DNA from 2 places in the Nonomuraea sp. NPDC003727 genome. Region 1 is predicted to be linked to the other one. Evidence: riboswitches for the same ligand, from Rfam matches in the RefSeq annotation. Region 1 holds a riboswitch; the other holds the start of a gene.
What was found. Region 1 has a riboswitch for S-adenosylmethionine ahead of ACWDLG_RS20330 (aminotransferase class V-fold PLP-dependent enzyme). Riboswitches for the same ligand answer to the same signal wherever they lie in the genome.

Region 1 (15,254 bases):
ACCTGGCCCGGCTGTCGCGTGATCGCCTTGGCCACCACGTCACGGGGCGCGAGCTCGTCGGTGAACCTCTCGCCGCCTGCGTCGACGAGGTAGGCGCCCTCGCCGCGTACCGCCTCGGAGATCAGCGGCTGCTGGCCGGTGGACTCCTCCCCCAGCCACAGCACGGTCGGGTGGAACTGCACGAACTCCAGGTCCCTGACGACGGCGCCCGCGCGCAGCGCCAGCGCGACGCCGTCGCCCGTCGAGACGACGGGGTTGGTGGTGGCGGCGTAGATCTGGCCCATGCCGCCGGTGGCCAGCACCACGGCCCTGGCCCGCGCCTCTCCGACACCGTCGCGCGCGCCCTCACCCATGACGTGCAGGGTGACGCCGCGCGCCCGGCCCCCCGCGTCCTTGACCAGGTCGAGCACGAGGGCGTGCTCGATCACCTCGATCGCGGGGTGCGCGAGGACCGCCTGGATGAGCGCCCGCTGCACCTCGGCGCCGGTCGCGTCGCCGCCCGCGTGCACGATGCGGTTGCGGTGGTGCCCGCCTTCGCGGGTGAGCTGGAGCTCGCCGTTCTCGTCGGTGTCGAACCTGGCGCCCCTGGCGATCAGGTTGCGCAGCGCTCCCGGCCCCTCCGTCACCAGCGTCCTGACGGCCTGCTCGTCGCACAGGCCGACCCCGGCGACCAGCGTGTCGTCGAGGTGCTCGCCGGGCGAGTCGGCGGGGTCGAGAACGGCCGCGATGCCGCCCTGCGCCCACCTCGTGGAGCCGGACGACAGCACGTCCTTGGTGACGACCAGGACCTTCGCGGTGGGGTCGAGCTCGGCGTGGTGCAGGGCCACGGTCAGCCCGGCGACGCCCGAACCCACCACGATCACGTCCGCCTCGACCGTCCAGCCGGGGGCGGGGGCGGTGAGCTTCATGGGGATCGCGGGTGCACTCATGGGGGAGCCTCCTCGGATTTCGTCACTATGACGATAACGCCCCGCGATCCGTGCTCCTTCCCCGCCCCCTCCCCTTAGACGTGGAGCTCGTCGCCGCGCATGGCGCCCTCGACCGCGGCCGCGGGGTCGGCGCCCAGCTCCACGATCCTGTTGTCCCGGTCGACGTGGACCACCCGGGGAGTGAAGGCCCGCGCCTCGGCGTCGTCGAGCTGGCCGTACGCGATGATGATCACTAGGTCGCCCGGTGAGACCAGCCGGGCCGCGGCGCCGTTGATACCGATGATCCCCGACCCGCGCGGGCCGGTGATGGCGTAGGTCACCAGGCGGGCGCCGTTGTCGATGTCGACCACGTGCACCTGCTCGCCCGGTAACAACCCGGCCGCCTCCATCAGCTCCTCGTCGATGGTCAACGATCCCACGTAGTGCAGGTCGGCCTGCGTGACCGTGGCTCGATGGATCTTGGACGTCAACATGGTCCTGAGCACGACGCTCCTTCAGAAAGCGATAAGGACGTTGTCGATCAGGCGGGTGGTGCCGACCTTGGCCGCGACAGCCAACACCGCCTCGCCCCGGAAGTCGTCGGGAATCTCGGCGAACGTCGCGGGGTCGACGAGGACAACGTAGTCGGCCACGAGTCCGGACGCGGCCAGCTCCCCCTCGGCGGCGGCGCGGACGGCGGCGGGCGAGAGCCGCGCGGCCCCCGCGTGCAGGGCGCGCGAGAGCGCCAGCGCGCGCTGCCGGTCGTCGGGCGTGAGGTACCGGTTACGGCTGGAGAGGGCCAGCCCGTCGGGCTCGCGCACGGTCGGCGCGCCCACGACCTCCACGGGCAGGTCGAGGTCGGCGACCATGCGCCTGATGAGCGCGAGCTGCTGGGCGTCCTTCTGGCCGAAGACCGCGACCTGGGGCCCGACGAGGTTGAACAGCTTCAGCACCACGGTGAGCACGCCGTCGAAGTGCCCGGGGCGCACCGCGCCCTCGACGATCGCGCCCATCCGGCCCGCGGAGAGGCTCACCTGACGGTCGGGGCGGTACATGTCGTCGGCCGAGGGGGCGAAGACCACGTCCACCCCCTCGGCCGCGCAGATGTCGAGGTCGGAGTCGAAGGTGCGGGGGTAACGGGAGAAGTCCTCGGCGGGGCCGAACTGGAGCGGGTTGACGAAGATGCTGACCACGACCTGGTCGGCCAGCGTACGGGCCACGCGCATCAGCGAGCGGTGACCCTCGTGCAGGGCGCCCATGGTCGGGACGAGCGCCACGCGGCCCGAGGAGCGGGCTTTCTCGAGGCCGGCGCGGTCGTGCGCGACGATCAGTTCCATCGGTGTCCTCCTAGACTGATCAGGTCCAGGCGGAACGTCCCGGCCCGATCAGGTCCACATGTTTCCCCCGAGCGCGTCGAGCAGCCGCTCGGCCGCCTCGGGCTTCAGCAACCCGGCGGCGAGCGCCCGGTCCGCCGTGAGCCTAGCGAGTGCCACGTATGCGTCGGCCGCTTCGGGCGCCGCCAGTATCAGCGCGTCGACGTGCTTGCGCACGGTGCCGGCGTCGCCGCGCACCACCGGCCCCGTCAGCCCCGTGATGCCCAGCCTGAGCACGTTGTCGAGCGCGGCCCCGAGCAGCGGGCCGAGCATCCTGCCCGGGTGCTCGACCCCGATCTTCGCCAGCAGCTCCTGCGACTCGGCGATCAGTGTGACCATGTGGTTGGCCGCTCCCGCGAGCGCCGCGTGGTAGAGGGCGCGGTCGCTGTCGGCGATCCAGACCGGCTCGCCGCCCATCTCGATGACCAGCGCCTCGGCGATCGGGCGCAGCGGCTCGGGTGAGGTGACGCCGAAGGAGATGCCGGTGATCCTGTTGAGGTCGTCGTCCCTGCCGGTGAAGGTCATCACGGGATGCAGGGCCAGCGGCAGCGCGCCCGCCTGCCGGGCGGGGTCGAGGACGGCCAGGCCGTAGGCGCCGCTGGTGTGGACGAGCAGCTTGCCGCGAACGTCGGCCCCGGTGGCCGCGAGTCCGGCGACCAGGCCGGGCAGCGCGTCGTCGGGGACGGTGAGCAGGATCAGTTCGGCCTTGCTGACGACCTCTTCGGGGTTGACCGTGCGCACGCCGAGCCGTTCGCCCGCCCAGCGCTGCGAGGCGTCGGAGACGCCGCTCGCCGCCACGACCCTGTGACCGGCCTGGGCCAGCGCCGCGCCGAGCACCGAGCCCACCTTGCCCGCGCCCAGCACGCCGACGGCCAACCGCCCCGGGCGATCCCCTGCGTCCATGACGTCGCGCTCCCTGTCATCCGACACTGCTGACCAGGGTAACCGCCGGTCGTCACCGGCCACGGTCATGGCTCTTTTGCCGCATGTTGGGAGGGGACAAAACCCAGCAAGGGCATACATAGTGGACACCCCTGCCGGAGTGGACGCCGGGCACGGTGACCGGCGCCCGCTCCCCACAAGGAGGGCCGACCCACCGCCGACGGGCCGGCCCCTGGTGTGAGACGCGCCCGCCGTGCTCCATCGCACGGCGGGCGCGCGCCTATCAGTGCTGGTGGACGTCGACCGAGGCGCCACCCTTGCACCCGGCCACGGCCCAGCCGAAGATGCCCACGGCGTTGCCGCACACGTTCACCGGAATGGAGATCGGCGCGAAGATCTGGTTGCCGGACAGCACGCCGTTGTTGCCGCTGGTGATGTTGTCGGCGTGGGCGGCGGGCGCGCCGAGCGCCATCATGGCCAGCACACCCGCGACGACGGCAGACTTCTTGAACATGGGGGATGTCCTCTCATTGCGCGGCACGGGGCCGCGGTCGGTCTCCGCATCGGCGATCGAACCGGGGTCACCGGGGGGAGCGCCCGGGTGATCGCTCGATGACACCGGGTTACCGTAGCGCAAAGCGGCGACAAGGAGTAGTCATCACATCACCAGGCGTGTCGGTCGAAGGTCATGAGATAGTCCGTGGCATGTGGCTCACCTGGCGAGCGGCGATGGAGCGGGCACTGTACGGGGAGAGCGGCTTCTACCTGCGCGAACGCCCGTCCGGGCACTTCCGCACCTCGGTCGGCGCCTCACCGGTCTTCGCCGGGGCCGTGCTGACGATGCTGCTGCGCCTCGACGGCGCGCTGGGCCGTCCCGACCCGCTCGATCTCGTCGACATCGGCGCCGGCGACGGCGCGCTGTCGGCGCACGTGCTCGCGGCGGCCCCGCCGGAGCTGCGGGCCAGGCTGAGGGTCACGGCCGTCGACCTGTCCTCCCGGCCCGCCGGGCTGCCCGAGGCGATCAGGTGGAGCCACACGATCCCGCAGGGCATCACCGGCATGGCGATCGCCAACGAGTGGCTGGACAACGTCCCCTTCGACGTCGTGGAGCAGACCGCCGCCGGCCCGCGCCTGGTGCTGGTCCACACCGGGACGGGCGAGGAACGGCTCGGCGACCCGCCCGGCGAGGACGATCTGGCCTGGCTCGAGCAGTGGTGGCCGCTGCGGCGGGTGGGCCAGCGGGCCGAGGTCGGCAGGTCGCGGTGCGCGGCGTGGGCGGCCGTGATCGCCCGGCTGGCGGGCGGCCAGGCGATCGCCGTCGATTATGCACACCCTGTGGATAACCGGCCGCCCCGCGGCACGCTCACCGGATACAGGGACGGTTCGGTCGTGGCGCCCATACCCGACGGGACCTGCGACATCACCGCACATGTCGCACTCGACGCGTGCGCGGAGGCGGGCCGGCAGGCCGGCGCGATATCCACAACTTTGTCCACACAGCGCGACATTCTGCGCACTCTGGGAGTCACCGGCACCCGTCCCGCACTCGACCTCGCGCGGACCGACCCGTCGGGCTACCTGAGGGCGCTGGCCCGCGCCTCCCAGGAGGCCGAGCTGATCGACCCAGCAGGCTTGGGCGGTTTCGGCTGGCTGAGCCAGATACGTTAGCTATGTGGAGATCGAACAGACCGCGCTTCCAGGCATCGGGCTCAAACACGAGTTCGGCACCCATTCGGGCCGCCGCGTCGCCGTCGTCTCACACCGGACGGGGCGGCGCGACCTGATCATCTACGACCGGTCGGACCCCGACCGGGCGTGCGAGGCCATCCAGCTCAACGACGAGGAGGCCGACGCGCTCGCCGAGCTGCTCGGCGCGCCGCGCATCGTCCAGCGACTCAACGCCCTCCATCGCGAGATCGAGGGCCTGATGAGCCTCCAGGTGCCGGTCGTGGCTGGCTCGCCGTACGACGGCAGGACACTGGGCGACGCTCGCATCCGCACCCGCACCGGCGCCTCCGTCGTGGCCGTGGTGCGCGGGGCGCAGGTCTTCGCGAGCCCCACCCCCGACTTCAGGTTCACCGCCGGAGACGTGGTGGTCATCGTCGGCGACGCCGAGACGACCGCCACCGCCGCCGACATCCTCACGGACGGCTGATGCGCCTGCCCCTCACCCCCGCGGCGGTAACGCCCTGATGCAGGTACTCGCCGTCGACGTGCACGACACCGGCATAGTCTTCCTCGAACTCGGTGGGATCATCCTGGCCCTCGGCGTCCTCGGCGCCCTGGCGCTGCGGGCCGGCATCTCCGCCATTCCCCTTTACCTCCTCGCCGGACTCGCCTTCGGGCAGGGCGGCATCCTGCCGCTGGCCACCAGCGAGGAGTTCATCGCCATCGGCGCCGAGATCGGCGTCGTGCTTCTGCTGCTCACGCTCGGACTGGAGTACAACGCGAGCGAGCTGGTCTCCAGCCTGCGCGGCAACGCCAGAGCGGGCCTGGTCGACATGGTCCTCAACGCCGCCCCCGGCGCGATAGCCGCGCTGCTGCTGGGGTGGGGGCCCGTGGCCGCGGTCGCCATGGCGGGCGTCACCTACGCCACCTCCTCGGGCATCACCGCGAAGGTGCTGTCCGATCTGGGGTGGATCGGTAACCGCGAGACGCCCGTCGTGCTGTCGCTGCTGGTCTTCGAGGACCTGGCGATGGCCGTCTACCTGCCGCTGCTCACCGCGATGCTGGCAGGCGTCTCGCTGCTGACGGGGACGATCTCCCTGGGCATCGCGCTGACCACGGTCTCCGTCGTCCTGCTGATCGCGCTGCGCTACGGCAGGTTCATCGAGGCGTTCGTCTCCAGCCCCAACAACGAGGTGCTGCTGCTGAAGGTCCTAGGCCTGGCCCTGCTGGTGGCCGGCGTCGCCCAGCAGCTGCAGGTGTCGGCGGCCGTCGGCGCCTTCCTCGTCGGCATCGCCCTGTCGGGCGAGCTGGCGCACGAGGCCAGAGCGCTGCTGATGCCGCTGCGCGACCTGTTCGCCGCCGTGTTCTTCGTCTTCTTCGGCCTGCAGACCGACCCCACCAAGATTCCGCCGGTGGCGCTGCTGGCCCTGCTGCTCGCCGCGGTCAGCATCGTCACCAAACTGCTGACCGGCGCCTACGCCGCGCGCCGGGCGGGCATCGCCAGGGCGGGCCAGATGCGCGCGGGCATCGCGCTGGTGCCGCACGGCGAGTTCAACATCGTCATCGCGGGCCTGGCGGTGGCGGCGGGAGTCCATCCCGATCTCGGCCCTCTCGCCGCCACCTACGTGCTGATCCTCGCGGCCTTCGGCCCGCTGGCCGCCAGGCTGGCCGAGCCGCTTCTCACCCGGCCGCCCTCATCGGGGCCATGATTCGCCGGAGCCACGATTCGTGGGGCCAGGATTCGTCGCGGCCACGATTCGCCGGGGCCATGAGAGGTCCCGCCTCGCTCACCCGCAGGAAACGTCCACGGAGCGGAGCCCTCGGATGATGTAGCCGGGGTTCCAGACGGGCTCGCTCGTCAGCTCCATCTTCGGCGCCCTCTTCAGGAGGGCGCCGAAGGACTCCACCAGCTCGATCCTGGCCAGCGGCGCGCCCAGGCAGAAGTGGATGCCGGCGCCGAAGGAGATGTGCGGGTTGTCCACCCTGCCGACGTCGAGCCGGTCGGGGTCGGCGAAGACCTCCGGGTCGCGGTTGGCCGAGCCGAACAGCAGGGCCACCTCGACGCCCTTCGGGATGGCCACGCCGCCGACCTCGATGTCCTCCAGCACCCAGCGCTCGAACATCTGCAGCGGGGTGTCGTAGCGCATCAGCTCCTCGATCGCCGTGGGCACCAGCGAGAGGTCGTCGCGCAGCCGGGCCAGCTCGGCCGGGTTGCGGAACAGCGACCACCAGCCGTTGCCCGTGACGTTCACGGTCGCCTCGTGGCCCGCGTTGAGCAGCAGCACGCAGGTGCCGACCAGCTCGTCCTCGGTCAGCTCCTCGATCTGGGCGAGCGCGCTGACCAGGTCATCGCCCGGGTCGGCCGTGCGGACGCGGGCCAGGTCCTTGAGGTAGTCGGAGAACTCCGCCGCCGCCCTGACGGCCGTGTGCTGGGCCTCCGGCGACGGGTTCAGCTCGTACATGCCGCAGATGTCGGCCGACCAGGGCCGCAGCAGGTGCCGGTCGCCCTCGGGGACGCCGAGCATCTCGGCGATGACGGTGACCGGCAGCGGCTCGGCCACCTCGGCGATCAGGTCGCCGCCGCCCTTCTCGACGAAGTCGTCGACCAGACCGTCGACGATCGCACGGACCCTGGGCCGCATCGACTCGACCATGCGAGGGGTGAACGCCTTGGAGACCAGGCGGCGCAGGCGGGTGTGGACGGGCGGCTCGACGTCGAGCATGCCCGCCCTGACCACCCGCCAGAACGGTTCCTGGAACTCCGGTTCGGGCTCGCGGCCGAACTCCTCGTGGGTGGCCAGGTGCAGGTAGGACCGGCCGAGGCGGCGATCCCTGAGCAGCGCGTTGACGTCCGCGTGCCTGGCGATCAGCCACTGTCCCGTGGGCTCGAAGAAGCTGACCGGCGCGTCCCGCCGCAGCTCCTCGTAGGCCGCGTACGGCGAAGCTACAAAATCCGGATTCCAAGGATCAAATCGCACTATTGCATATTAGATTCGGCTTTCGCGTGCCTGCTCCGCATCCTGATGTTGAGCATCTCGACGATCACCGAGAAGGCCATCGCGAAGTAGATGTAACCCTTCGGGATGTGCTGGTCGAAGCCCTCGGCGAGAAGCACGACGCCGATCAGCACCAGGAACGCCAGCGCCAGCATCTTGATGCTCGGGTGCTTGTCCACGAACCTGCTGATGGGCCCGGAGGCGAACAGCATCACCAGCACCGAGACGATCACCGCCGCGACCATGACGGCCAGCTCGTCCACCATGCCGACCGCGGTGATGACCGAGTCCAGCGAGAACACGATGTCGAGCACCATGATCTGCAGGATGACCGAGGTGAAGGAGGTGACCTTCCGCTCCTTGCCGCCCTGCTCCTGCGGCTCCATGCTGTGGCCGATCTCCAGCGCGCTCTTGGCCAGCAGGAACAGACCGCCGAGGATGAGGATCAGATCCCTTCCCGAGATCTCCTGCCCCAGCACGCTGAAGAGCGGCTCGGTCAGTCGCACCACCCAGGACAGACCGAGCAGCAGCAGCAGACGCGAGACGAGCGCGGCGGCCAGGCCGAGGACCCTGGCCCTGTCGCGCTGCTCGGGCGGCAGCTTCCCGGCCAGGATCGAGATGAAGATGATGTTGTCGATGCCCAGGACTATCTCCAGGGCGACCAGGGTGAAGAACCCGATCCAGATCTGTGGGTCTGCCACCCAGTCCAACATCTCATACCTCCTTGGTTCGCTGTTCTCATCCCCAACGAGCCGGTCGCCCCAATAGTTCGCGGCTTGCGAAATGCGGGTCCGGGTCGGTTATAGTTCCGGCGTAGGTCATGAGTGCCAGCGCCAAGCCCCGGCTCGCTGGCCGGCAACCCTCGCGTCCGCGGCGGGGTGCCCCGGGTGAAGACCTGGTCCGTCACGAAGTGTGGCGGGCAAGCGCGGGCTCCGACACGCCACGGCCAGGGGTCCGATGACCCCAGGAGGGCTGTGCCGTGTCCGTCGCGACGATCGTCGACCCCGTTCAGGTGAAGGTGCTGGGCGAGGACCTCCAGGTGCCCGTCAAGGGTGGCCGCCTGGTCTCCTACGCCAACCTGGACTACGCCGCCAGCGCGCCGTGTCTGGAGCCGGTCAGCGCGGCGGTGACCGCCGCGCTCCCGGCCTACTCCAGCGTCCACCGCGGCGCGGGCTACGCCTCCCAGCTCACCACCGCCCGCTACGAGCAGGCGCGCCACACCGTGCGCGCCTTCGTCGGCGCCCGCACCGACGACGCCGTGGTCTTCACCCGCAACACCACCGACGCCACCAACCTGCTGGCCAGGTGCCTGCCCGAGGGCACCACCGTCGTGGTCTTCGACACCGAGCACCACGCCTCCCTCCTGCCGTGGCAGCGGGTCGTCCGCCTCGCGCCGCCCGCCTTCCCCGGCGAGGCCGTACGGCAGGCCGACGACGCGCTCGCCGCGATCGACGGCCCCAAGCTGCTGGTGGTGACCGCCGCCTCCAACGTGACGGGCGAGCTGTGGCCGATCGCCGCCCTCGCGCACGTCGCCCACCGGCACGGCGCCCGCGTCCTGGTCGACGCCGCCCAGCTCGTCCCCCACCGCAAGCTCAACCTGACCGCGCTCGACCTCGACTACGTCGCCTTCTCCGGGCACAAGCTCTACGCGCCGTTCGGTGCGGGCGTGCTGGTCGGGCGGCGCGACTGGCTGTCGGGCGCCGAGCCGTACCTCAAGGGGGGCGGCGCGGTGAAGTCCGTGAGCGCCCTCGACGAGGGGAGCGCCGAGTGGCACGAGGACGCCGAGCCGAGGCACGAGGCGGGCACCCCGAACGTGCTGGGCGCGATCGCGCTGGCCGCGGCGTGCGACGCCCTCACCGCGACGGGCTGGACGCCGCTGGTGCGCGAGGAGGAGCGGCTGATCGCCCGGCTGCGCGCGGGCCTGGCCGCGGTCGAGGGTGTGCGTGAGCTGTCGCTGTGGGGGCCGGACCACCCGCGGGTCGGCATCGTGTCGTTCGTCGTCGACGGCTACACGGCCAGGGAGGTCGCCGAGGCGCTGTCCACCGAGTACGGCATCGGCGTGCGTGACGGGAAGTTCTGCGCCCACCCGTTCGTGCGGCACCTGCTGGATGCGACCGACGGGGGTTGCGAGGACGACACCGCCTCGGCCGTACGGGCCTCGATCGGCATCGGCACGACCGAGGAACACGTCGACCGCCTGGTCGCCGCCCTGCACGACCTGGTGTCCCGCCGCTAGGACCGGTTGGGCGTGCCGGGTGGCACGTCGCCGCTCTCCGGCTCGCCTAGGACCGGTTGGGCGCGTCGGGTGGCACGTCGTCGCTCTCCGGCTCGTCGAAGATGTCCATGGGGCGCTCGATTTCGCGCTCGGCGGCGCGACCCGCGGCTCTGCGCCGGGCGCCGCGGGCGAACAGGGCGTCGATCCCGACGCGCCCCCCGCCGAGCGCCACCAGCAGGAGGCAGGCCGAGCCGAGGGCGGCGACCAGCTCCCATCCGCCCGCCGACACGAAGACGCCCCTGCCGGCGTGCACGAACACCAGGGCGCCTGCCATGTCGGCGACCAGGGCGAGCGCCGCCACGCGCACCATCAGGCCGAGGACGAGGCAGGCGCCGCCGACCAGTTCGGCGACGGTGGCGAAGGTGGCGGCGGCCGTCGGCAGCGGGACGCCCTGCTGGGCGAACATCCGCGTGACGGCGTCGAGCCCGCCCTGCCACTTCTGCCATCCGTGGGCGATGAAGATCACGCCGATCGCCACGCGGGCGACCAGCGCGGCCAGGTCGAAACCCACTCCTTTCATGGGCCCTTTTGTCCCCATATCACCTGGCAAAATGCGCGAACAGACCATACCTTGACTGGATCACCACCACCGCCAGTGGCAGCATGACTGTATGGAAGAACGCGTGGTCGGGATCGGAGCGGGCGCCAAGGAGCTGGCCACGGAGGACATGATCCTCAACATCGGCCCCCAGCACCCCTCGACGCACGGTGTTCTCCGGCTCCGCCTCACCCTCGACGGCGAGCGCATCGCCACGGCCGAACCCATCATCGGCTACATGCACAGAGGCGCGGAGAAGCTGTTCGAGGTCCGCGACTACCGGCAGATCATCATGCTGGCCAACCGGCACGACTGGCTGTCGGGCTTCGCCAACGAGCTCGGCGTGGTGATCGCCGCCGAACGCATGCTCGGCATGGAGGTCCCGGTCCGCGCCGTGTGGGCGCGCACGCTGCTGGCCGAGCTGAACAGGGTCCTGTCGCACCTGATGTTCCTCGGCTCCTATCCGCTCGAACTCGGCGCGATCACCCCGATCTTCTACGCCTTCACCGAGCGTGAGCGCATCCAGGGCGTCATGGAGGAGATCTCCGGCGGCCGGATGCACTACATGTTCAACCGCGTCGGCGGCCTCAAGGAGGAACTGCCTGCGGGCTGGCTCGACCGCGTCACCTCGGTCGTCGCCGCCACCCGCGCCAAGGTGCCCGACATCGAGAACCTCATCCTCGGCAACGAGATCTTCCTGGCCCGCACCAAGGGCGTCGGCGTCCTCGACCGCGACACGATCATGCAGTACGGCGTGACCGGCCCCATCGCCAGGGCCTCCGGGGTCGACGTCGACCTGCGGCGCGACCAGCCGTACCTCGCCTACGACGAACTGCCCGTCAAGGTCGTCACCCGTACGGCCGGCGACTGCCACGCCCGCTTCGAGGTCCTCATCGACCAGCTCAAGGTCTCGCTCGACCTGGCCGACGCCTGCGTCGAGCGGCTGCGCTCGCTGCCGCCCGGGCCGATCAACCAGCGCCTGCCCAAGGTGCTGAAGGTGCCGGAGGGCCACACCTACGCCTGGACGGAGAACCCGCTCGGCGTCAACGGCTACTACCTGGTCTCCAAGGGCGACAAGACGCCGTGGCGGATGAAGCTGCGCTCGGCCTCCTTCAACAACATCCAGGTGCTGCGCGAGATGCTGCCGGGCCACCTGGTCGCCGACATGGTCGCGATCCTCGGCTCGATGTTCTTCGTGGTGGGTGACATCGACAAGTGAGGGACAGATACGTCGACTGGCTCCGCGCGGTCAGTCTGATCACCGTTGTCGTCTGGCACTGGGCCTTCACCATCCTCGTCTGGACACCCGAGGGGCCGTCACCCACCAGCCCGCTCGGCTTCACCTCGGGGCTGTGGATGCTGACCTGGCTGTTCCAGGTGCTGCCGCTGTTCTTCTACGTCGGCGGCCACGTCCACCTGCTGTCGTGGCGCCGGGCCTGCGAGCGCGGAACGGGCATCGGCGCCTTCGTCTGGCGGCGTATCAAGGCCCTGGCCATCCCCGCGCTGACCCTGTCCGGCGCCTGGATCGCCGTCGGCGCGGTCGTGACGGCGCTGTTCGACGTGCCGTGGATGTGGCGGGTGGTGCTGCTGGTGCTCAGCCCGCTGTGGTTCCTCATCGTCTACCTGATGCTGATCGCGCTGCTGCCCGTCGCGCTGTGGCTGCACCGCCGCTACGACGTGCTCACCCTCATCTGGCTGGGCGGCGCCGCCCTGGTCGTCGACGTCGTACGGCTGCGCTACCAGGTCGAGTGGGTCGGCTGGCTCAACATGATCCTGGTGTGGGGCCTGGCCCACCAGGCGGGCTTCTTCTACGACAGGATCGTCGCCCTGCCCCGCCGCTACGACGTCGCCGTCCTGTGGACCGGCCTGTTCGGCCTGTTCGGCCTCGTCTACTCGGGCCTGTACCCCGGCAGCATGGTCGGCGTGCCGGGCGACAAGCTGTCGAACATGGCCCCGCCGACCTTCGTCATCGTGGCGCTGCTCATCTTCCAGATCGGCCTGGTCGAGGTGCTGCGGCCGACGATGGAGCGGGTGCTGGAGCGGCCCGCCTGGAAGCGGGTCAACGACACCATCAACAGGTTCGCGCTGCCGCTGTTCCTGTTCCACACCACTGGGATGGCCATCGCGCTGGGGGCGTGGTGGGCGCTGTTCGGCTTCCCGTCGGCCGACCCGCGGCCCAACCTCATGTGGTGGCTGGAGCGGCCGTTCGCCATCATCGGCCCGCTGCTGTGCACGCTCCCGGTCATCTACCTCTTCTCCCGCCGCGGCCGAGCGGACCGCACCCCGGCCCCCTCGTGAGCGCACAACGTCCGCGGATCGAGCTCTGCGGCACGATGACCTGCTTCCTCGTCGACCGGATCCGGAGCGTGGACATCACCTTCATCCCCGGTGCACCCGTCTCTTACCTCGGCCGCGACGAGATGGCCGAGGTCGAGGACGCCGTCGCGCGCTATCTCGGCCTTTGAAGCTCGTCCTGCGGATCCTTCGGGACGCGGCAGGAGTTCTCCAGGTAGAGGCCCGCGACGATGAGCACCACGAACGCCAGGAACGACCCCGTGGCGACGAAGAACTCCACCCGCGGGGTCTCCCTGGTCAGCAGCTGGACCGTCGTCAGCGAGAACCCGGCGAAGACGCCCGCGAAGACCGCGCCCGCGTACGCCGAGGCCTTCCCCAGCGCCGCCAGCCGGGCCACCGCCAGCGGCTCGACCGGTTTGGTGTCGGGCTTGCGGGCGATGCGCGCACGCGTCATCCAGCCGCTGTAGAACTCGCCGACGGCCAGCAGCAGGACGGTCGGGATCGCCGTCCACGGCACCAGCGGCAGATCGGCGTAGAACTGCCTGACGAACAGCCACGACAGCAGGGCGACGACGACCAGCACGCCTACCAGGACGGCGGGGCGAGTGGGCTTCAATCCGGCCCCTGCAGCTTGAGGTCCTGGCGCAGCCGCACGCCTGACTGGTCGAGCCCCTTCAGCAGGTCGGCGACCGGGCCGCGGCCCGGCATCACCGCCGAGGGGTCGGCCTCCACCCACGGCACCAGGACGAAGGCCCGCTCGTGGGCGCGCGGGTGCGGCAGCGTCAGCTCGGGGTCGTCGGAGACCACGTCGCCCGCGGCGATGATGTCGACGTCGAGCGTGCGCGGGCCCCAGCGTTCGGCCCTGACCCTGCCGAAGGCGTTCTCGATGCTCTGCGCCCGGTCCAGCAGCGTCTCGGGGGTGAGCTTGGACTCGGCGATGACGACGGCGTTGAGGTAGGGCTTCTGGTCGTCGGGGCCGCCGACGGGATCGGTCTCGTAGACCGGTGAGACCGCGACGAAGCGCAGCCCCGGCGCGTCGAACAGCGAGTCGATCGCGCCCTGAAGCGTCTGGAACCGGCTCCCCAGGTTGCTTCCCAGGGCGAGGACCACTTTCATGCACGGCTCCGCAGGATCGTGACGGCCACGTCGTCGAAGGGCAGCGGGATCGGGGCCGCAGGCTTGTGCACGGTGATCTCGGCCGCCTGCACGGTGTCGTCGGCCAGGCAGTGCTCGGCCAGCCGGGCGGCGAGCGTCTCGATCAGGTTGACCGGCTCCCCCTCGACGATCTTCGTCAGCGCCTGGGCCAGCTCGCCGTAGTGGACGGTGCGCGTGACGTCGTCGGTGTCGGCGGCGGGCCCGGTGTCGAGGAACAGCGTGGCGTCGATCACGAACTCCTGCCCGAGCTCGCGTTCGGCGGGCAACACCCCGTGGCGGCCCCGCGCGCGCAGCCCTCTGAGGGTGATCCGGTCAGCGGTCACGTTCGGCTTCCTCCTCCTCGTCCTCCTCGTCGCTCTGCAGCACCGGCGAGCCGTGGTGCATCCACAGCCGCCAGCCCCTGCCCGACCTGACGTAGACGTTGCTGGCCACCACCTTGCCGGCGGCGAAGCTGGCCTCGCCCTCCTCGCCCACCGTCAGGATGTTCTCCACGCAGGTCAGGATCGCCACGTCGCCGAGCACGGTCGTCTGCACGTCGGTGAGCACGAACTGGATGTAGGTCGTGTTGGCCATGATGAGCGCCCACGACCGCAGCACCTCGGCCCGGCCCGACAGCATCGACCAGCCTGGATGCACGCACGACACCTGGCCGTCGGCGGTGTCCTCGGCCCAGATCTCGGTCATCTTGTCGAGGTCGGCGTCCTCGATGGCGGTGTAGAAGGCCTGGTTGACCGTCTCGATCGCGGCGATGTCGACGCTCATCGGCCGCTCCCTCGGGTCCAGGCGGCCGCCACGCGGACGGCGTCGGCGTTCGGAGCCACGTCGTGCACCCGTACGCACCAGGCGCCCGCCTGCGCGGCCAGCGCCGTGACCGCGGTCGTGGCGGCGTCGGAGCGCTCGAACGGGCGGGGAGTGCCGTCGGGATCGGCCAGCAGCCTGCCGAGGAACCTCTTGCGCGACGCCCCGATCAGCAGCGGGAAGCCCAGCTCGGCCAGCTCGCCGATGCCGGCCAGCAGCGCCCAGTTGTGCTCGGCGGTCTTCGCGAACCCCAGCCCGGGATCCAGCACGATCTGACTCTCGGAGACACCCTCCGCCAGCACCAGCGCGACCCGCTTTTCCAGTTCCTCGCGCACCTCGGCGACCACGTCGGAGTAGACCGCCCTG
Region 2 (15,254 bases), on a different contig from region 1:
GGCATCGTCACGGTTCTCGTTCTCGTGTACCTGCTCGCGAACCTCATCGTCGACCTGCTGTACGCCGTCCTAGACCCCAGGATCCGCTATGAGTGACACGAACACCGTCACGGCGCCCAAGGCGCCCTCGCGCAGGAAGCCGAAGGAGAGGAAGCCGGCCAGTCTCTGGTCGGACGCCTGGTACGACCTGCGCAGGAACAAGGTCTTCGTGGCCGGCTCGCTCATCGCGATCGTGCTGGTCCTGATGGCGCTCTTCCCCAGCGTCTTCGCGCCGCAGAACCCCAGCGCCTGCAACCTGGCCGACGCACGCCAGGGCATCAGCTCGGCCCACTGGTTCGGCCTCGACAACCAGGGGTGCGACACCTACGCGCGCGTCATCCACGGCGCGAGGGTCTCGATCCTCGTCGGTGTGCTGACCTCGCTCGTGACCGGCCTGGTGGGCGGCACGCTCGGCCTGATCGCCGGGTTCTACGGCCGCTACGTGGACGTGATCCTCTCCCGCGTGGCCGAGATCTTCTTCGCCATCCCCTCGATCCTCGGCGCGCTGCTGCTGCTGTCGGTCGTCGGCAGGGACAAGGCGGGCGTCTGGACCGTCGTGATCGCGCTGGCGATCCTGGCCTGGCCGATGGTGCTGCGCATCATGCGCGCGGCCGTCATCACCGCCAAGAACCAGGACTACGTCACCGCGGCGCGGGCGCTGGGCGCGAGCCCGTGGCGCATCTCGGTCCGGCACATCCTGCCCAACGCGCTGGCACCGGTCATCGTGGTCTGCACGATGAACCTGGGCGTGTTCATCGCGGGCGAGGCGGCGCTGTCGTTCCTCGGGGTCGGCATCCAGTCGCCCAACATCTCGTGGGGTCTGATGATCGCCGACGCGCGCAACAGGTTCCTCATGGCTCCGGAGCCGCTGATCTTCCCGGCGGTCTTCCTGAGCATCACGGTCCTGAGCTTCGTCATGATCGGCGACGCCGTACGCGACGCACTCGACCCGAAGCTGCGATAGAGAGGGGGGATTCGCGATGAAGAAGAAGTCGGCAATCGACGTGTTGCCAGCCGAGGGAGGGCTGGGCAACGAGCCGCTGCTGGCTGTGGACAACCTCCACGTGGAGTTCCACACCAGGGCGGGCGTCGTCAGGGCGGTCAACGGCGTCAGCTACTCGCTGAGCGCCGGCGAGACGCTGGCCGTCCTCGGAGAGTCGGGGTCGGGCAAGTCCGTGACCGCACAGGCGATCATGGGCATCCTCGACATGCCGCCGGCGAAGATCCCCCAGGGGGAGATCCGCTTCCACGGCACCGACCTGCTGAAGCTGTCGGAGGAGGCCAGGAGCCAGATCCGCGGCGAGCGCATCGCCATGATCTTCCAGGACGCGCTCTCGGCGCTCAACCCGGTCTTCACCGTGGGCTGGCAGATCAGCGAGATGTTCCGCGTGCACCGCGGGATGAGCAAGCGCGACGGCATGAAGAAGGCCGTCGAGCTGATGGACCGGGTGCGCATCCCGGCGGCGAGGCAGCGGGTGAACGACTACCCGCACCAGTTCTCCGGCGGTATGCGCCAGCGCATCATGATCGCGATGTCGATCGCGCTCGACCCCGAGGTGCTGATCGCCGACGAGCCGACCACCGCGCTCGACGTCACCGTGCAGGCCCAGATCATGGAACTCCTGGCGGAGCTCCAGCGCGAGAGCAACATGGGCCTGATCCTGATCACCCACGACCTCGGCGTGGTCGCCGACGTCGCGGACAAGATCTCGGTCATGTACGGCGGGCGGATCGTCGAGAACGCCCCGGTCTACGACATCTACAAGGCTCCCGCGCACCCCTACTCCAAGGGCCTGCTCGACTCGATCCCCAGGGTCGACATGAAGGGCCAGGAGCTGTACGCGATCAAGGGCCTGCCGCCCAACCTGCTCGACATGCCGTCGGGCTGCGCGTTCCACCCCCGGTGCCCCTACCGGCAGGACAACTGCGTGACCGACGCCCCCCCGCTCTACGAGATCAGCGGCGTGCGCGGTAGCGCCTGCCACTACTGGAGGGAGGTCCTCGATGGCAGCCGTGGGTGAGCCGATCCTCGAGGTCCGCGACCTGGTCAAGCACTTCCCGCTGACCCAGGGCATCGTCCTCAAGCGGCAGATCGGCGCGATCAAGGCCGTCGACGGCGTCTCCTTCGACCTGCACAAGGGCGAGACCCTCGGCATCGTCGGCGAGTCGGGCTGCGGCAAGTCGACGCTGGCCAAGCTCCTGATGGCGCTGGAGCGGCCGACGTCGGGCTCGGTCAGGGTGAACGGCAGGGACATCGCCACCGCCAGGGGCGCCGAGCTCAAGCGGATGCGCCGCAACATCCAGATGGTGATGCAGGACCCGTACACCTCGCTGAACCCCCGGATGACCGTCGGCGACATCATCGGCGAGCCGTTCGACATCCACACCGAGGTCGCGCCGAAGGGTGACCGCCGCAGGAAGGTGCAGGAACTGCTCGAGGTGGTCGGCCTCAACCCCGACCACGTCAACCGCTACCCGCACCAGTTCTCCGGCGGCCAGCGGCAGCGCATCGGCATCGCCCGGGGCCTGGCGCTCCAGCCGGAGGTCATCGTCTGCGACGAGCCGGTGTCGGCGCTGGACGTGTCGATCCAGGCGCAGGTCATCAACCTGCTGGAGCGGCTGCAGAACGAGTTCGACCTGGCCTACATCTTCATCGCCCACGACCTGTCGGTGGTGCGCCACATCTCCGACCGGGTCGGGGTGATGTACCTGGGCAAGTTCGTCGAGCTCGGCAAGGACAGCGAGATCTACGACCGGCCCGCGCACCCCTACACGCAGGCGCTGCTGTCGGCCGTGCCGGTGCCCGACCCCGAGGGCAGGGAGCAGCGCGAGCGGATCATCCTGCAGGGTGACCCGCCCTCGCCGGCCAACCCGCCGTCGGGCTGCCGCTTCCGCACCCGCTGCTGGAAGGCGCAGGAGATCTGCGCCGAGCAGGAGCCGCCGCTGCAGATCTGGCCGGGCACGAGCCACGAGAGCGCGTGCCACTTCGCCGAGACGCACGACGTGGTGCACGCGAGCTGAGCCGCGCGTGAGAAGCCCCCCACCCGTCTTCGGGTGGGGGGCTTCTGCTGCTCCCGCCTACTTCATGGCGGCGGGTGCCGCGGTGTCCGTGTCGGTTCAGGCGTCGGTCTCGGCTTCTGTCACGTCGGTCTCGGCGTCGCTGTCGGCATCGGTGGCGGCATCGGCGTCGGCGTCGGTGGCCGTGGCGGCGTCGGCGTCGGTGCCGGCATCGGCGCCCGAGGAGGAACCGGCGCCCGACGAGGAACCGGCGCCCGAGGCGGAATCGGTTTCGGCGTCGGTGGCGGCGTCGGTGTTGGTGTCGGCGTCGGTGGCGGCGTCGGTGTTGGTGTCGGCGTCGGTGGCGGCGTCCCTGTCGGTGTCGGCATCCGTGACGCCGGCGGTGTCGGCGTCGGTGCTGCTGTCGCTGTTGCTGTCGGTCGAGGTGTTGCTGGAGGTGCTGGTGGTTTCGGTGCTCTCGCTGCTGACGCTGTCGCTGGCGGGATCGGGTCCGTAGAAGACCTCCGCCGAAGCGGAGCACACAGGCCCGGTCACCGCGAGTCCAGCCAGAGCGGCAGCGACGATAATGGAACGGATCATTGGTATTTCCCCCTGAAGCAAGGTGCCAGAGCGCCGGATCCGTGACGCTCCGTAGTCACGTTGTTACTTTCCGTGTTCAAGTAGAACATGCCAGGGGCGAAGGGTTCAATCCGGGTCACCTCATAGCGATAACCGCTGAACCATGACCAAACAGTCCTTGGTTCACCGCCATGCCCACCTGGGCGTCCTCGACCTGCCGCGGGCCCGCCGTACGGCGCAGCTGCCAGGTCAGCTCGCAGACCTGGGCGATGGCCTGCGCGGGGATCGCCTCGCCGAAGGAGGCCAACCCCCCCGAAGGGTTCACCGGGACGCGGCCGCCGAGCGCGGTGTCGCCCGCGCGCAGCAGCTTGTCGGCCTCGCCGGGGGCGCACAGGCCGAGGTCCTCCATCCAGTCGAGTTCGAGCGCGGTGGACAGGTCGTAGACCTCGGCGAAGGACAGGTCGCGCGGGCCGATTCCGGCCTCCTCGTAGGCGGCCCCTGCGAGAGCGGCGCGGAACGGGACGCTGTCGCGGACGGGCGGGTCGGTGGCGAAGTCGGGCAGGTCCAGGACGGTCTTGGGGTAGGTGGGCGTGACGGTCGAGACCGCGGCCAGCGTCACCGGACGCGCGGCGCCGATCCTGCGCGCGTAGGCGGCTGAGGCGAGCACGAGCGCCGCGCCGCCGTCGGAGGTGGCGCAGATGTCCATCAGCCGCAGCGGGTCGGCGACCATGGGGGAGGCGAGGACCTCTTCGGCCGTGACCTGCTTGCGGTAGCGGGCGTACGGGTTCAGCGAGCCGGCCAGGGCGTTCTTGACCTTCACCGCGGCGAAGTCGGCCGGCGTCGAGCCGTACAGGGCCATGCGGCGGCGGGCGGACAGGGCGAAGTAGGCGGGATTGGTGGCGCCGAGGAGCCGGAAGCGCAGCCAGTCGGGGTCGTCGGGGCGGTCGCCGCCGACGGGGGTGAAGAAGCCCTTGGGGGCGGCGTCGGCGCCGATGACCATGGCGACCTCGCAGCGGCCCGCCAGGATGGCGGTGCGGGCCAGGTCGAGCGCCTGGGCGCCGGAGGCGCAGGCGGCGTAGCAGGAGGCGATGCGGGCGCCCGACCAGCCGAGCGCGCGGGCGTAGGTGGCGCCCGCGACGAAGCCGGGGTAGCCGTTCCTGATGGTGTCCGCGCCCACGACGTACTGCACGTCGCGCCACGCGACACCGGCGTCGGCCAGGGCGGCTCTGGCGGCGGCCACGCCGTACTCGTGGAAGGGCCTGCCCTGCTTGCCCCACGGGTGCATGCCCGCGCCGATCACGACGACGCTCATCGAGGCGACCCCCACATCCACACCGGGGCGCCGTCGGCGAGCGTGCCCGCGGTCAGCTCCAGCGCCATGCCGACGCTGAGGTCGTCGACCGTCAGGTCCTTCACCTGGCCGAGGACGACGATGCGCTCCTCGTCGAGCTCCACCGCCGCGAGCGTCACCGGCTCGTACGGCTCGGCCGTCACGAACGGCGGCGGCGGCGGGTAGCAGGCGTTGGTGTAGGACCACACGGTGCCGCGCCGGGACAGCCGATGCTCCACGAGCTCCTCGCCCTCGCACCACGGATCGCGGCAGAAGCCGTGGTGCGGGGGGAAGAAGACGGCCTGGCAGGTCGTGCACCGGGTGCCGAGCAGGGCGGTGCCGTCGAACCACGTCATGTGGAGCAGTATCACACAAGCGCTTGCTCGGTACTAGCGGTGCCGCCGCCTGCTGCGCGCCACTGTCCTGACCGCCATCGCGGCGGCCGCCAGCACGAGCGCGGCGATCACCAGCGGCCTGGAGTCGGGGACGGGAGCCGGGGGGCCGCCGCCGAAGTAGGGCAGCGCCCTGGGTGCGGCCGGCGGCTCCCGATCGCTCAGGCGGCGCGCCTCGGCCAGCGCCCGTGCCGCGTCGACCACGCCGTGGCCGTAGGCGCTGCTGTGCCCCCGCCCGCCCGCGCCGCTCTCGATGGCCCGCCGTACCTGCAGCGGCGTGAGCCGCGGGTAGGCGGATCTGATCAGCGCCGCGATGCCCGCCACCATCGCGGCGGCCGAGCTGGTGCCGTCGCCGATCACGTAGGAGCGGGGGCCGTCGGCGCTGACGATCTGCTTGCCGGGCGCGACCACCGACAGGTAGGGCCGGCGGTTGGAGAAGGGCGTCACCCGCAGCTTCCTGTCGACCGCGCCGACCGCGATCACCCCGGGGTAGGCGGCGGGGAAGTTCTTCCTGTTGGGGCCGTCGCCGTCGTTGCCGGCCGACGCGACGAGCACCGCGCCACGCGCCAGCGCGTACTGCACGGCCTCCTCCTCGGCGGCCGAACCCTCCCACGTGCCGCTGCCCCCGCCGAGCGACATGCTGATCACCTGCGCGCCCTGGTCGGCCGCGTAGCGGATGCCTCTGGCCAGCGCGTCCTGGCCGCGGGCCCTGGTGCGCTGGAACTCGCGGCGCGGATCGTCGTTCTCCAGCGTGACCCGCACCGACAGCACGGTCGCCTCGGGCGCGATGCCGATCACCCCGGCGTCCCGGCCCTCGCCGTGGCCGCGGCCGGCGATGAGGCTGGCCATCGCGGTCCCGTGGTGGCCCCAGCGGGCCCCGCTCGCGGCCTGTCCGGTGAGGTCCGGGCCCTTGATCACCGCGCCCGCGAGGTCGGGATGGCGGGCGTCGACGCCGGTGTCCAGCACGGCCACCGTGACGCCGCCACCCCTGGTGACACGCCAGGCCTCCGCCATGCGCAGCGGCGCGAGCTGCCACTGCCGTTCGCGCGCCGTGGCGCCGACCTCGTCGGCGACCGTGGGCGTGCCGATGGTGAGCAGGGCCGCCAGCAGGGCGGCGGCGAAGGCCCGCCTCATCCGGTGAGCCGCCGGTGGAGCGCCGTCGCCAGTTCCCGCGCCATGCCGCGCAGCCGCGGCGGCGCGCCCTGGCCCTTCGTGTACGGCCGGCCGTCGGTGTATCCGGCGGCGGTCATGACCACGTAGCGCGGGCCTGAGACGATCCGGGCGCCGGTGATGTACTGGCGGGTCCCGAACAGTTCGGCGGGCCCGCCGGGCACCGTGTACGGCATGACGGTCGCGGGCCGGGGATCTCCCCGCTCGGCGGGCGGCGCGGGAGCGCCGGTGAGCACGGCGACGCCGGCGGTGGCGACGAAGGTCTGGGTGGTGTCGACGTAGGTGGCGCGAAGGGCGGTGAGGCAGCCGCGCGGTCGGGCGCCGGGATGGAAGGCGCGGGCGCACGGGGCTTCGGGCGCGATGCCGGCCAGGACGTAGGCGGTGCGGGCGCCTGAGGGGGTGGTGCCGGGCAGCCTCGCGGGGAAGACCTCGGAGGCCGGCCATGCCCGCCATCGCTCGGCCACCGGCGGCTCCGCCGGCGCCCAGGTCATGGCGATGATGGGGATGAGGGCGATGGACAGTCGGATCACGTCGGCCTCGAACCGGGAGGAGGGGGACGCTTCGGTGCCGTGCATTCTGGCACGCGCACGATGGTGCAATCCGACGGTTCGGTAAACAGCCCGATACGCGGTGTAACTACCTCTTCTTACTCTTCAACCACATGAGACCGGTTTTGTCGCAGGAGTCAGTGGAGCGCGCACAGCCGGACATGGGCCCCCGGCGGGAGTCCGAGCCGCTGCGCCGCGTCACCCGAGTTGACGGCGAGCGCGATCAACCCCGCCGAGTCCGTGAACGCCACCAGCTCTCCCGGCGGCACCGCCGCGAACGACTCCCGGTAGGGCAGCGACACCTGCCGCCGCCCCAGCCACACCGACAGCGTGTCGCCCACCAGCACCCCGACCGCCGCCAGGTCGTCGGCCGCGATCGACAGCTGGGTGTTGCCGAACCTGTCCACGGAGACGACCTCGCCCTCCACCGCGCCCTCGCGGACGTACGTGACGGGCGACGGCAGCGACACCAGCCGGTCCAGCGGGAGCTCGGGGCCGACCTCCGGCAGCTTGCGTCCCGCGCACAGGTGCGCCGACACGGGCGAGTACACGTCGCGCCCGTGGAAGGTCGGCGAGACGGGGCTGAGGAACAGCTCGGCGTTGGCGACCTCGTAGGCGGCCGTGGCACCTCCGCTGGCGGTGATCGCCCAGGACAGCAGCCCGTTGTCAGGGCCGACGAAGACGCGCGCGCCCGCCTCGACGGCCACGGCGCGGCGCGCGCCGCCCGTGCCGGGATCGACGGTCCCGACGTGGATGCCAGTGGGCAGGTACGGGATGGTCTGGGCGAGGATCGCGGCACCTCTGCGGACGTCCCCCGAAGGCACGAGGTGGCACACGTCGATCACGCGGGCCTGCGGAGCGATCCCCGCTATCACCCCGTGACAGGCGGCCACGTATCCGTCCTCGAGTCCGTAGTCGGTGAGAAGCGTGATGACTGGGCTCACACTTCGCGACTGTACGTCTCCCCAACCGCCGTGAACAGCCGCACTCCGCACATTACGATGGGCCACGGGCCGCGCCGACCGAGGAGGAGACCATGGACACTGCACCGGTCGCCGGCGACGGTGCTGCCAGGAAACCGCCACGCCCCCTGTCCGAGCGCGACCTGCAGATCCTGGCCTTCGAGCGCCAGTGGTGGCGCCACGCGGGTGCCAAGGAGCACGCGATCCGCGACTCCTTCGGCTTCTCCGCCACCCGCTACTACCAATTGCTGGGCGATCTCATCGACAGGCCGGAGGCCATGGAGCACGACCCGATGCTGGTCAAGCGCCTGAGGCGGCTGCGCGCCGCCCGCCAGAGGGAGCGCGCGGCCCGCCGGCTTGGAATGCGCCCCTGACTGCCTGGGTACGGCGAGCCGCGTGATGAGCAATCCAGGAATCCAAGCCATTGTGCGTGATCCGGACGGCGCGGTGATCGGGCTCGACTTCGACGGCACCCTCGCGCCGATCGTGCCCGACCCCCGTGACGCCAGGATCCATCCCGACGCTCCGGCCGTCCTGGTCGAGCTGGGCGGTCTGGTGGGGGCGGTGGTCATCGTGACCGGCCGGCCCGCCGCCACCGTCCTCGAGTACGGCCCGGGGCTGGAGAAGGTCCCAGGGCTGGTCGTGCTCGGTCACTACGGGTTCGAGCGGTGGGAGGGCGGCAGGGTGAGCGCCCCGCCGCCACCGCCCGGTGTCATGCGGGCGAAGGCGGAGCTGCCCCGCATCGTCGACCGCGTCGAGGGCGTCACGATCGAGGACAAGCAGCGGGCGGTGGCCGTGCACACCAGGCGCGCCCCCGATCCGGCCAAGGCGCTGGAGCTGCTGCGCGACCCGCTCGCGAAGCTGGCGGCGGCGCACTCCCTCGTGGTCGAGCCCGGCCGGATGGTGCTCGAGCTGCGGCCACCCGGCATGGACAAGGGCCACGCGCTCGACCTGTTCCTGGCCGAGCGGGTGGCGCGTGCGGTGCTGTTCGCCGGCGACGACCTGGGCGACCTGGCGGCGTTCGGCGCGGTGCGGGCCTCCGGCCTGCCGGGGGTGACGGTGTGCAGCGGCTCGGCCGAGGTGACCGAGCTCGCCGAGCGCGCCGACCTGGTCGTCGACGGGCCCGACGGCGTCGTCGCGCTGCTGGCCGACCTGGTGAAAGCCATCCGCCATTCCGCTGCAACCGGGGCGGACTAGCTTCGCGATCATGCTGATGACACTGGCCGTGACGGCCTCCCTCGCCCTGTCCGGAGCCCCCGCCGGAGCCTCTGCCGGAGCCCCTGCCGGCGCCCTCGCCGGAGCCCCCGCCGGCGCCACGCAGTCGGTGACCTACCGGGGCGCCACGATCACGCTGCCCGCCTCGTGGAAGGTCGAGAAGGCCGACTCCGGCGCCGTCCACGTGATCACCGGGTCCTGCTCCAGGCGCGCCACCGAGTGCCAGGGGTTCTGGCTGATGGGCCCGCAGTACATCCGGTACGCCACCGAGGGAAACCCGTTCCGGGTCGACGAGCCGTACCACCCGAGCAGCGGCGTGATGGAGTGCGTGCGCGACAGGCGCTACTACTCCTCGCCCATGCCGGTCAAGCCGCAGGTGTCGGAGCTCAGGCCGGTCGGTGCCGGGCACAAGGCGTACTACCGGCAGTGGAAGATCACCTGCCACACCCCGAGCGGCAAGCCGACCAGCGTGACCTACCCGCAGCGGATCTGGTACCTGCCCGCGTCGAAGATCCTCGTCGTGGACCAGTGGTCGACGCCGGGGCTGAACGCCGCTCTCACGCGGGCCGTCTGGCGCTGAGCACGCCGGCCGCGGCCAGAGCGGCCAGTACGGGCACCATGAGGAACGCGGTGTGCGTGCCGTACCCGTCGGCGAGGGCGCCGAGCGCGAAGGGCCCGGCGCCCATGGCCAGCCCCGCCCAGACGGGGGCGGCCGCCGCGGCCAGACCGGGGCGGTCGCCGGAGGCGGCGATCACCCCGGCCATCGCCAGCGGGAAGTGCATGGCGGCGCCCAGACCGCTGATCACCAGGCCGGTGTAGGCCACGAGCGGCCTGGTGCCGAGCCAGAACAGCAGCCAGCCGGCTCCGGTCACGGCCAGCGCGCACACCAGCAGGGTCGCGGACGGCAGCAGCAGCGCCAGCCGCGCGCCCGCGAACCTGCCGGCCGCGAGGCCGCCGATGAAGGCGGTCAGCCCCGTGGCCGCGGTCGCCGCGCTCAGCCCCGTACGGCCGGCCAGCAGCTCGGCGCCGAACAGGTTGAAGGAGAACTCGATGGCCACGCAGCAGAACAGCACCGCGCAGGCCACGTGGAAGCGCCAGTTGGGCCGGCCGGTGACCCTGGCCGTGCGCTCCTGCGCCGCCCCCAGCCTGGTCCCGCCCATGGTGAGCGCCAGCAGCCCGGACAGGAGCGGGGTGAGCAGCAGGGCCGCCCGCCAGCCGAGGACCGACTGCGCCGCCAGGCTGACCAGCAGGGTGGCCGCCATGCCGACGACGACGGCGATCGCGTTGGCCTCGCTGATGGCCGCCGGGCCGGTCGGCCCCTGATGGTCGCTGAGGACGGCCATCGCGGTGTAGAGCATGACCGAGCCGAAGCCGCCCGCCAGCGCGAAGCCCGTGAGGGTGCCGGGTAGCGCGGGGACCGCCACGACGGTGACGACGCCCGCGTTCATGCCCGCCAGGCCGATCCAGACCGTGGTGCGCCTGCCGTACCTGCGGGTGAGGAGGGGGATCGCCGCCCCCGCCGCGATGGTGGCGGCGGCCATGGCGGTGCCGTGCAGGGCGCCGACCGTGGCGTAGACACCGAGGTCGGCGCGCAGCAGGGGCAGGGCGGCGCTGAGGCCGTACATGAACGTCGCGAAGACGGCGAGCTGGAGGTAGACGAGCCAGGTGATCCGGTCTCTGGTCAAGCGGTCAGAGGCAGGCAAGTTGTTCGCCGAGCCATCGTCGCGGTGGCAGCGCGGTGGCGGCGGCCTTGAGCCGCGCGCCGCGCCGTACCCGCTCCTCCTCCGGCATCTCCAGGCCCGCGCGCAGTGCCTCGGCGGTCTCGCAGACGTCGTAGGGGTTGATCACGAGCGCGTGCGCGCCGAGCTCGGCGGCGGCGCCCGCCTCGCGTGAGAGCACCAGCGCGCAGCGCGGGGACAGGATGGGGCCCTCCTTGGCGACCAGGTTCATGCCGTCGCGGATGGGGTTGACCAGCAGCACGTCGGCGAGCCGGTAGGCGGCCAGCGAGCGGGGGTAGTCGTCGTTGACGTTGAGGATCAGGGGGTCCCAGTCCTCGGTGGCGTACTCGTCCTCGATCTCCTTGGCGCAGCGTTGCACAGCGGCAGTGTATTCGCGGTATTCAGGCAGGTCGTGGCGGGATGGGTAGGCGAAGGCGAGATGCACCACCCGTCCGTGCCACTCGGGGTGGGCGTCCAGGAACTCCCTGTAGGCCAGCAGGCCGCGGACGATGTTCTTCGACAGCTCCGTGCGGTCGATGCGGACGATCAGCCGCCGGTCGCCGACCTGCTCGCGCAGCGCGGCCATGTGCGACTCGACGTCGGGCTCGCAGGCCCGCCTCCACAGCGACTCGCCGTCGACGCCGAGACCGTGCACGCCGATGCGGGTGGTGCGGCCGTCGTGGGTGACCGACCGGTCGGTGACCTTGGCGCCCAGCAGGCTCCTGCAGCAGTCCATGAACGCCTCGGCCCATCGCTCGGTCAGGAATCCGGCGTGGTCGGCGCCGAGGATGCCCTCGAGCACCTCGCGCCCGACGTCGTCGGGCAGCAGCGAGAAGTACTCCGGCGGCGCCCACGGCGTGTGGCTGAAATGGGCGATGCGCAGGTCGGGCCGCTCGGCGCGGAGCATCGCGGGGGTGAGCGTCAGGTGGTAGTCCTGCACCATCACCTTGGCCCCGTGACTCGCCTCCTCGGCCAGCGCCATCGCGAACGCGCCGTTGTAGTCGCGGTAGGAGTCCCACTCCCGGGTGAACCTCGTGCCGAAGTGGGGGGCGTTGGGGGTGTCGTACAGCAGGTGGTTGACGAACCAGAGGGTCGAGTTGGCCACCGCGTTGTACGCGCGGTGGAAGGTGGCGGGCGGGATGTCCAGCATGCGCAGCTTGCCGGTGTCATAGCCGGCATGGTCGAGTCGGCCGCCGGGAGCCAGCCGTACGGCGCTGCGGTCGCCGTCGGACAGCGCGGCGCACACCCAGAGCACGCCCTCGTCCCTGACGGCTCCGGAAAGCCCCGACACCAGGCCGCCGCCGCCACGCTTCATGGTCAGCTCGCCGTCGTCGGAGAGGGTGAAGGAGACAGGCCCACGGTTGGAAGCCACAAGAACGCTGTTCACAACATCCACCATGACCCCGAACATAGGATCTCGCTATGGCCCTAGATGAGCTAACCGAGGAACTGGCCCGTTCCGCCGCGGGCGGCGACCATCGCGCGCTTGGCGAGCTCCTGAAGCGGATCGAGCCCGACGTGCTGCGCCACTGCGCCCGCATCCTGCCCTACCACCAGGACGCCGAGGAGGCGTGCCAGGACACCCTGCTCGCGGTGGCCCGCAACATCGGGCGTTTCGAGGGCAGGGCCAGGTTCAGCACCTGGCTGCACATCGTGACGGCCAACTGCGCGCGCACCACCTACCGGTCGCTGAAGCGCAGGGCCGCCGAGCAGACCTCGGACGAACTGCCCGTCCAGAAGCCCGACGTGCGCCGGGTGAGCGTCATCGCGGGTTCGCGGCTCGACCTGCTCGACGCCATGGAGGCGCTGGAGGCCGACAAGCCCGACCTGGCGCAGGCGCTGGTGCTGCGCGACATCGTCCAGCTCGACTACAACGAGGTGGCCGAGCAGCTCGGCATCCCGCTCGGCACCGCCAAGTCGCGGATCCACCAGGCGCGCAAGTACGTCCAGGCCGCCCTGGGTGATACGTATCGTCTCAGTTAGTGAGACGGTCGGTCATGTCGTGAGCATGGCCGGGTATGGTGATTCGCATAACTCCATATTGCTCATCCAGAGGGGTGGAGGGACCGGCCCTGCGAAGCCCCGGCAACCCTCCCGGACTGAGCTCGTGAAGTGACGAGGCCGGCCGGGACAGGTGCCAATTCCGGTCTGTGGCCAGGGTGGTCGCAGACGAAGATGAGGGAAGGCCTCGCTTCATGTCGCTTGACTTCGGTCCTGCTGTCGCTCTGTCCTGCCGCGAGTGCGGCGCACGCTACGACCTCGGCCCCAGCTTCGCGTGTCTGGAGTGTTTCGGCCCGCTCGAGGTGGCCTACTCCTTCGGGTCGGTCTCCCGCGCCGACATCGAGGCAGGACCCGCGAACATCTGGCGCTACCGCTCGCTGCTGCCGGTCCCCGTCGACGTGGCCGGCAAGCAGAACATGAACCCCGGCTGGACGAAGCTCGTCCAGGCCACCAACCTCGGCAAGGTCCTGGGCCTGCGCGACCTGTACGTGAAGGACGACTCGGGCAACCCCACCCACTCCTTCAAGGACCGGGTGGTCGCCATCGCCGTCGAGGCGGCGCGCAACTTCGGCTTCCACACGCTGTCGTGCTCCTCCACCGGCAACCTGGCGGGCGCGGTGACCGCGGCCGCCGCCAGGGCCGGGTTCGAGGCGTGCGTCTTCATCCCCGCGGACCTGGAGCAGGCGAAGATCGCCATGGCCCGGGTCTTCGGCGGCAAGCTGGTCGGCATCCAGGGCACCTACGACGAGGTCAACCGCTTCTGCTCCGAGCTCATCGGCGACCCGCTCGGCGACAAGTGGGGCTTCGTCAACGTCAACCTGCGGCCCTACTACGCCGAGGGCTCCAAGACCCTGGCCTACGAGATCGCCGAGCAGCTCGGGTGGCGGCTGCCCGACCAGATCGTCATCCCGGTGGCCTCCGGGTCGCAGCTCACCAAGATCGACAAGGGCTTCAAGGAGCTGATCGCCCTCGGCCTGGTCGAGGACACCCCTTACAAGATCTTCGGGGCCCAGGCGCTCGGCTGCTCGCCGGTGTCCACGGCCTTCAAGGCGGGCCACGACGTGGTCCAGCCGGTCAAGCCGGACACCATCGCCAAGTCGCTGGCCATCGGCAACCCGGCCGACGGGCCGTACGTGCTCGACATCGCGCGCCGTACCGGCGGGGCCGTCGAGGACGTCACCGACGCCGAGGTGGTGTCGGCCATCAAGCTGCTGGCCTCCACGGAGGGCGTCTTCGCCGAGACCGCGGGCGGCGTGACGGTGGGCGTGCTGAAGAAGCTCGTCGAGACGGGTCAGCTCGACCCCGCGCTGACCACCGTGGTGCTCAACACCGGTGACGGGCTCAAGACGCTCGACGCGATCGCGGACGACGCCACGCCCACGGCCGTGATCAGGCCGTCCCTCGACGCGTTCCGCGCGGCTGTCTGAGCTGTCTGTCTGGGCTGTCTGGGCTGTCTGGGCTGTCTGAAAGGAAAGGTACTAGTCATGAGCGTTTCGGTGCGGATCCCCACCATTCTGCGCACGTACACCGGCGGCAGCTCCGAGGTGAGCGGCGAGGGTGCCACCCTTCGCGAGGTGCTGCAGAAGCTCGACGCCGACTACCCGGGTATCGGCGCGCGCATTTTGGATGAATCGGGCAAGATTCGCCGTTTTGTCAACGTTTATGTCGGCGAAGAGGACGTCCGTTTTGTCGACGGCCTCGAGAGCGCCACTCCCGAGGGAGTGCAGATCTCCATCATCCCGGCCGTGGCCGGCGGCTGACCGTATTCCGGCTTCACGGACGCCCGCGAGGATTGCCTCGCGGGCGTTTTCGTGACTTTTGACCGTTTTCTGAGTGGTGTGGCGGCAATCGCGGGCCCTGACTCGGGAGTGGCCCGGTGTGGCGGCGCGGACACCCTTCCGTGGCGGTGTCCTGGCCGAAAGTCGCAGGTTGTCCATGCCAGGTGAGAGGGTTTCTTCATCGGAAGATGGAATATTTGACTAACCTTTAGGCCACTACAAGAATGCCCGTCACGAACACCGAGAACGAGTTTGGCGATTGACTCTGTTGTTCTACGGCATGCCACAGGTATGGTCGAGGGCGATCGTCCGGCTGATTTCCCCATAAGTCGTGGCGATCGCGGATCCCGCGAGTGAATGGGCGGGGTCCGGAGCCCAGTAAGAGGAGTCGGAAGTGGCGCAGGGCACCGTCAAGTGGTTCAACGCGGACAAGGGCTACGGCTTCATCGCGGTAGACGGTGGTAAGGATGTATTCGTCCATTACTCAGCGATCTTGATGGACGGCTATCGGGCACTCGAGCAGGG

Region 2: linked by a shared signal. The riboswitch ahead of thrC (threonine synthase) and the one ahead of ACWDLG_RS20330 (aminotransferase class V-fold PLP-dependent enzyme) in region 1 are both predicted to bind S-adenosylmethionine.

Annotation. Positions count from the first base shown of each region.
Region 1 covers NZ_JBSFNE010000007.1:337,949-353,202, forward strand. Annotated here, with positions in the region: gene ACWDLG_RS20280 (L-aspartate oxidase) at 1-929, opposite strand, end outside; gene panD (aspartate 1-decarboxylase) at 1,004-1,414, opposite strand; gene panC (pantoate--beta-alanine ligase) at 1,424-2,245, opposite strand; gene ACWDLG_RS20295 (Rossmann-like and DUF2520 domain-containing protein) at 2,294-3,184, opposite strand; gene ACWDLG_RS20300 (chaplin) at 3,447-3,677, opposite strand; gene ACWDLG_RS20305 (SAM-dependent methyltransferase) at 3,869-4,831, shown strand; gene ACWDLG_RS20310 (cation:proton antiporter regulatory subunit) at 4,836-5,318, shown strand; gene ACWDLG_RS20315 (cation:proton antiporter) at 5,356-6,540, shown strand; gene ACWDLG_RS20320 (cytochrome P450) at 6,619-7,809, opposite strand; gene ACWDLG_RS20325 (TerC family protein) at 7,809-8,540, opposite strand; SAM riboswitch class IV at 8,644-8,759, shown strand; gene ACWDLG_RS20330 (aminotransferase class V-fold PLP-dependent enzyme) at 8,807-10,063, shown strand; gene ACWDLG_RS20335 (DoxX family protein) at 10,110-10,622, opposite strand; gene ACWDLG_RS20340 (NADH-quinone oxidoreductase subunit D) at 10,714-11,859, shown strand; gene ACWDLG_RS20345 (acyltransferase family protein) at 11,856-12,938, shown strand; gene ACWDLG_RS20350 (hypothetical protein) at 12,935-13,105, shown strand; gene ACWDLG_RS20355 (DUF3180 domain-containing protein) at 13,090-13,551, opposite strand; gene folK (2-amino-4-hydroxy-6-hydroxymethyldihydropteridine diphosphokinase) at 13,548-14,051, opposite strand; gene folB (dihydroneopterin aldolase) at 14,048-14,413, opposite strand; gene ACWDLG_RS20370 (nuclear transport factor 2 family protein) at 14,403-14,852, opposite strand; gene folP (dihydropteroate synthase) at 14,849-15,254, opposite strand, start outside.
Region 2 covers NZ_JBSFNE010000003.1:583,365-598,618, reverse strand. Annotated here, with positions in the region: gene ACWDLG_RS11530 (ABC transporter permease) at 1-96, shown strand, start outside; gene ACWDLG_RS11525 (ABC transporter permease) at 89-1,003, shown strand; gene ACWDLG_RS11520 (ABC transporter ATP-binding protein) at 1,020-2,060, shown strand; gene ACWDLG_RS11515 (ABC transporter ATP-binding protein) at 2,044-3,060, shown strand; gene ACWDLG_RS11510 (hypothetical protein) at 3,157-3,657, opposite strand; gene ACWDLG_RS11505 (lipid-transfer protein) at 3,752-4,927, opposite strand; gene ACWDLG_RS11500 (Zn-ribbon domain-containing OB-fold protein) at 4,924-5,301, opposite strand; gene ACWDLG_RS11495 (S8 family serine peptidase) at 5,335-6,471, opposite strand; gene ACWDLG_RS11490 (hypothetical protein) at 6,468-7,082, opposite strand; gene ACWDLG_RS11485 (SAM hydrolase/SAM-dependent halogenase family protein) at 7,193-7,999, opposite strand; gene ACWDLG_RS11480 (DUF3263 domain-containing protein) at 8,092-8,391, shown strand; gene otsB (trehalose-phosphatase) at 8,417-9,214, shown strand; gene ACWDLG_RS11470 (hypothetical protein) at 9,225-9,812, shown strand; gene ACWDLG_RS11465 (MFS transporter) at 9,790-10,917, opposite strand; gene ACWDLG_RS11460 (alpha,alpha-trehalose-phosphate synthase (UDP-forming)) at 10,922-12,349, opposite strand; gene ACWDLG_RS11455 (RNA polymerase sigma factor) at 12,373-12,933, shown strand; SAM riboswitch class I at 12,993-13,132, shown strand; gene thrC (threonine synthase) at 13,146-14,378, shown strand; gene ACWDLG_RS11445 (MoaD/ThiS family protein) at 14,436-14,711, shown strand; gene ACWDLG_RS11440 (cold-shock protein) at 15,124-15,254, shown strand, end outside.